Regions from separate parts of the Lysinibacillus telephonicus genome, predicted to be linked through region 2. Evidence: riboswitches for the same ligand, from Rfam matches in the RefSeq annotation. Region 2 holds a riboswitch; the other holds the start of a gene.
The links. A riboswitch is a leader RNA that binds a small molecule or an ion and turns the genes downstream of it on or off. The one in region 2 is predicted to bind preQ1.
Positions count from the first base shown of each region.

Region 1: it holds a riboswitch for preQ1, as region 2 does, so the genes downstream of both, queF (preQ(1) synthase) here and MKY04_RS03325 (QueT transporter family protein) in region 2, are expected to answer to the same signal.

Region 1 covers NZ_CP155468.1:4,501,446-4,504,540, forward strand. The annotation lists gene MKY04_RS21765 (VUT family protein) at 74-613, opposite strand; gene queF (preQ(1) synthase) at 653-1,153, opposite strand; PreQ1 riboswitch class I at 1,277-1,323, opposite strand; gene MKY04_RS21775 (ABC transporter ATP-binding protein) at 1,818-2,663, shown strand; gene MKY04_RS21780 (iron-hydroxamate ABC transporter substrate-binding protein) at 2,614-3,095, shown strand, end outside.
Region 2 covers NZ_CP155468.1:680,581-683,675, forward strand. The annotation lists gene trpD (anthranilate phosphoribosyltransferase) at 1-403, opposite strand, end outside; T-box leader at 515-779, opposite strand; gene MKY04_RS03325 (QueT transporter family protein) at 1,002-1,484, opposite strand; PreQ1 riboswitch class I at 1,491-1,535, opposite strand; gene MKY04_RS03330 (ABC transporter substrate-binding protein) at 1,910-2,935, shown strand; gene MKY04_RS03335 (ABC transporter permease) at 2,965-3,095, shown strand, end outside.

The DNA.
Region 1 (3,095 bases), 780 kb from region 2:
TCACATCCTTGCGCTTTTTGTAAGTCTTTTTTACTATTAACTTATTTTAAGGAAAATTATTAACTATAATTTATTATTCTGAGATTAGAGGTTTTCTATTAATTACACGAACTCGGTTATAAATTAGTGCACCGAACATTTGAATTACTGTCTTTACGATGATTTGGCCTAATATAGCCGCTGGAATAGCTTCCCATGGTAAAACATTTGCACCAATCGGACTTAAACCAATTACTACAAAAATTACAGAGTCGAGACATCCTCCAACAATCCCGCTATATAATACTCGCCAAGCAATCGGAAGTTTCAAACGTGTATAAATTTCTGTATCAGCCGTCTCGGAGATTACAAATGAAATTGCAGATGCCATCACAATCCAAACTGTATCCCCAAGTATGAATGAAACAATACCTGATAAAATTAATGCAATAAAAATAAATAAATAGGTCTTTGCTCTGCCATATTTATTTTGCACAAGATCTCTAAAAATAAAGGTTGATCCAATTAAAAGCGTCCCCATCGGAACGATAAACATCCCTAATTGTAAAGGTGCAAACGCTGCCGTTACAACATTAGCGATGATAATGGATAATAGGTAGAATATTATTCTCATGAATTTTCCCTTTCTTAATTTATATAGATTCAACTTGGTTTATCGATTATCGATTTTTTCTGGATTAAGGTCATGATTCATTAAACGATAATTAGCCATTTCTTCATATTTAGTACCTGGTTTTCCGTAGTTGCACCATGGGTCTATTGAAATTCCTCCACGTGGAGTAAATTTCCCCCAAACTTCTATATACCTTGGTTCAAGTAATTTGATTAAATCGTTCATAATGATATTCACACAATCCTCATGAAAATCACCATGATTCCTAAAGCTAAATAAATATAATTTTAGCGATTTACTCTCCACTATTTTTTTGTCCGGGATATATGAAATATAGATTGTCGCAAAATCAGGCTGATGTGTCAGTGGGCATAGACTTGTGAACTCAGGACAATTAAATTTAACGAAATAATCACGGTTTGAGTGAAGATTATCCACCGCCTCCAATACTTCGGGTGCATATTCGAATAAATATTTTGTTCCTTGATTTCCTAATAACGTTAAATCCTTTAAACCTTCTTCATGGCTTCTGCCAGACATAAAAAAACCTCCTTGTAAAATGTTTCCCAACACTTTTCAAGAGAGGCACCACTAATCATTCTATTAAAACTTATGTAAAAAACATAAAAAGCCACGTCCTTTATGGACATGGCATATTGTCATGTTTCCATAGTTTTTTATAGAGGGTATCAGCTATGAACCTCTCCCGTTATAGTCCGGGCATTCGTTTTCCTTCAATATAATATATAATACGGAGCTAACCGTCAATTAGAAATTATTAGTATCAACATCCCTGCATTTATTATAACTGTATATTTCTTAGTTATTTTTCCACTTCAGTTTATGTTAATTCTTCAGTATTCCTTAATTGTAAATTTATGTTCTTTCCTTATTAATATTTTCAAATATATTATTTATTACAATATTAATAATTCTAAATTACTTTGTGATATTATAAAATGACAAATAAAATTAGGCTATTATTGAAAACAAAAAGCACAGCAAAATTAACTTTTTTAGTTTTTCTAATTGTCATTTAATATGCGATGTATAAAGCGAAGCCTTAGCACAAATACCTAACTATATAATTGATTTTCAATTTTAAATTGACATTCAATAAAGCTCGTTTTATATTTAAAACATAATCGATACTGATAATCATTTTCAATAATATATTAATCTTTAATTTTGGAGGTATAAAATGATGGTTCGCCTCTTTACAGATGATTTAAGCATTAGCTACGGTGAACAGTTAATAGTAAAAAATCTTAGTGTTACTATTCCCGATAAAAAAATCACAACCATTATTGGTTCGAATGGTTGTGGAAAATCCACATTATTAAAAGCCATTACCCGGATTATCCCCCATCAGTCTGGATTAGTTCTATTAGATGGGAAAAATATTTCAAAGGAAAATACAAAATCCCTCGCTAAAAAGATGGCCATTCTTCCTCAAACTCCCGATAGTACTTCTGGTTTAACCGTTTCCGAGTTAGTATCCTACGGACGGTTTCCCTACCAAAATGGTTTTGGAAGATTAACCAAAAAAGATTATGAAGTAGTTGAATGGGCGCTTGAGGTTACAGGAACAGCCGATTATAAACATCGCCCTGTTGATGCCTTATCTGGCGGTCAAAGGCAGCGTGTGTGGATTGCTATGGCCCTTGCTCAAGAAACGGAAATTATTTTTCTAGATGAACCTACGACTTATTTAGATATGGCACACCAATTGGAGATTTTAGAATTATTACAAAAGTTAAATCATGAACAGGAACGCACAATTATTATGGTTTTACATGATTTAAACCAAGCAGCTCGTTTTGCAGATTATATCATCGCCCTAAAAGATGGTGAAATTGTGAAAGCGGGCACTTGCGAAGAAGTTATTACTCAGGATGTGCTTCGGCAAATTTTTGAAATCGATGCAGTAATTGGACAGGATCCCAGAACAAATAAACCGATGTGCATTACTTACAACTTATTAAAAGGAGAAAAACAACATGAAAAAACTCATATTCCCGTTTATGCTGCTTCTAGTTCTTCTTATTAGTGCTTGTGGACAAGAAGAAGCTAACGATAATAACAATACTTCAAAAGAACAAAACGAAGAATTTATTACGTACCAATCTGAAAATGGTCCAGTTGAAGTTCCTGCAAACCCGCAAAGAATTGTTTTACTTTCCGGTTTTGCCGGCAATGTATTGCAGTTAGGTGGCAATATCGTTGGTGTAGAAGAATGGTCTAAGAATAGTCCAGCACTTGCTGATAAATTAAAGGATGCTGAAGTCGTTACAGATGAAGATTTAGAAAAAATTATTGAATTAGAACCAGATTTAATCATTGGATTATCAACTATTAAAAATGTTGATAAATTAAGTCAAATTGCTCCTACAGTTACTTATACTTGGGGAAAAGTTGATTATTTAACGCAACACATTGAAATTGGCAAACTTTTAAATAAAGAAGAAGAAGCTAAAGCCTG
Region 2 (3,095 bases):
TAAAGTTTGTATGGATGCCCAATGCTTGCAACACGTCTGCACTGCCTGAAGCACTTGAAATTTTGCGGTTGCCATGTTTTGCAACGGAAACATTATTTGCAGCAAGAACGAATGCTGCTGTTGTACTAATGTTGAAGCTTTTTAGTCCGTCGCCGCCAGTTCCGCAATTGTCAATATAAGCACCATTAGGGACGGGTACTGAAGTGGCATTAGCTTTCATAACAGTTGCAAGGGCTGCAATCTCCTCAGTTGTTTCGCCTTTTTCACTTAAGGCAACTAAAAAAGCTGCAATATCTTCTTGTGGTGTTTCCTCATTAAATACGAGCTCGGCAGCTTGAATCATGTCATCATACGATAAACTTTCATTTTGCTTCACAGTTTTTGTAAATAATTGAATACTCATCTAAACTCATCCTCCCAAAATCATAAATTAGCAGGTTAGATAAATGAAACTTTAGGTGAGGGGGGCTTTTGCGGAAAATAAAAAAGTCCTCTACAAAAGGAAATCCCTTTTGTAGAGGACGATAATAGACCGCGTTGCCACCTCTGTTGAAGCATTGTTTACTTCCACCTTGGTGTGTTTTTCTTTACGAATAGGTGAATTAACACCCGAATTTAAGTAAACGAAAAACACTTCCTTATAACGTAGGAAAGACGTCAACTAACTGCCGCTAGTTGCTCTCATAAGGCCCATTCACAATATGTGTGCACTAGTTCACACCAACCACTAGCTCTCTTAAGAACACTATATTGCTACTATTCTTATTCATCAATTTTTCTCAGCTATACTCATCTAATTTCTAAACTCTGCTTTGCTCAAACGGTGGTCGCGCTCCCGCAACCTGCTACCGTATACGAACAATTTTTGTTAACTAGAATTGTAGACTTAATTTTTCTTGTTGTCAATGTTTTCTGAAAAATTGTAGTGGGATTTGGTTTCAACGTCTTATAAAGCTCTAAAATAAAAAGCCGAGAACATAAAGCTCCCGGCAAAATACAAATTAAACTAAATCTTTGAAGTTTAAACGTTTATTTAAAAGATGCATAATTGGCACCCCAACAGCTAATACAACGAATTCGCCTACTGCACATGTAAACCATGTCAATAAGAATGGCAATTCTAGTGCTAAGTTTAATTCGAAGGCAATGATGAACATTGTAACAGTAAATAAAAACGTATTAATGATCATGCGCAATAATGTGTTTTTCACAAACTTACAAATCAAAATAAAGATTGTAAGAGTGATAATAGAGTGGCTAACACCAAACACTAAATCGTATACGCCCAATGGTGAAAATAAATTTGAAATAAATACACCAATAACAATGCCTAGCATAAAGCGTGGATTAAATGCCACTAAGTGATTAAACATCTCCGAAACCCGAAATTGGATCTCTGTAAAACCAAATGGTGCAACTAAAAGGGTAACCGCTATATAAAGCGCAGCAATAATCCCGGTAGTCGCTAAAAACTTCACTTTCATATTCATTTCTCCTTAGTTTTTTTTCGTGGGATGGTTTCGAACCACGGTGACTGAACACAAAATAATATACTATAATAATTCTTTTACTATGTCAAATTGTTATTAAAAGGTAAGAGGTATAGGCTAGAAGTTTTACAAAGATGCGAAAAATGTCGAAAAATAGACAAAATTTTAAAATTTTATTAACATAATAATTTCTTTACAGGAATTCAATGTTTTAACGGTTTAAAGCGCCAAATTAATATTTTTAATGTAGTAATTTGAATTTACTATATTCAGAACATTCTTAATGTTGTTGACTATCATGTTGCAGCAATGTAATATATCGATAAACTCAAACTTTTTTGAATTATTAAATAGGTAAAGAAATTTATTCAAAAACGAGTCTATAAATCTTATTTGAGAGAAATAAGGGGGAAGTTTACATGAAAAATAGTATGGCAAAGCTTTCGTTCTTACTATTTGGTTTAGTACTTTTACTAGCTGCATGTGGCGGCGGTAATGAAACATCTACTGAATCAACAGAAGGCAACTCAGGTACAAACACAGATACAGAACAGCCAACTGATGCAAAGTCATTTAAAGTCGGGATTACACAAATTGTTGAGCATCCATCGTTAGATGCTGCAACAGAAGGTTTTAAAGCAGCTCTTGAAGAATCTGGTTTAAACATAGAGTTCGTTGATAAAAACGCTCAAAATGATCAAAGTATGAATACGACAATTGCACAAGACTTAGTAAATCAAGGTGTTGATTTAATTTTTGCTAACTCAACTCCATCCGCTCAAGCAGTTAAAGGTGCAACATCTGATATTCCAATCATTTTCACATCTGTAACAGATGCTGTAGGAGCAGAATTAGTAGAATCAATGGAAGCTCCTGGAGGCAACGTAACAGGGACTGTAGACTTACATCCTGATACAATTGCAAATACTGTAGCATTCCTTAAAGATGAATTAGGCGCGAAAAAAGTTGGTACTGTTTACAACACTGGTGAGCAAAACTCTGTTGCACAAATTGAACAAGTAAAAGCCTTATTAGAAGAATCTGGCCTAGAACTAGTTGAAGCACCAGTTTCAACTTCAGCAGAAGTAAAACAAGCGACTGAATCTTTAATTGGTCAAGTAGATTCTTTATATATCATTACGGATAACACGGTAGTATCTGCATTAGAGTCAGTAATTGACGTTGCAAATGCAAACCAACTTCCTTTAATGGTTGGAGAACTTGATTCAGTAAAACGCGGTGGATTAGGTGCTTACGGTTTTGAATATTATGATATCGGTTATGAAGCGGGACAAATGGCTGTGAAAATTTTAAATGGTGAAGCAACATCTGCAGAAATTCCAGCAGCTTACCCAGCAAACTTAAAATTACTTATTAATAAATCAGCTGCAGATAACCTAGGTCTTGAAATTAAAGATACTTGGAATGCAGAAGTTTACGAATAATATTGAAGTTAGTTAGGAGATGATTCATTATGTTTGCAGCATTGTTCGGTTCGGTCGAGCAAGGAATCATCTATGCAATTATGGCGCTCGGAGTGTATTTAACATTCCGAGTGTTAGATTTTCCGGATTTAACGGTTGACGGCAGCTTTGTAACAGGGGC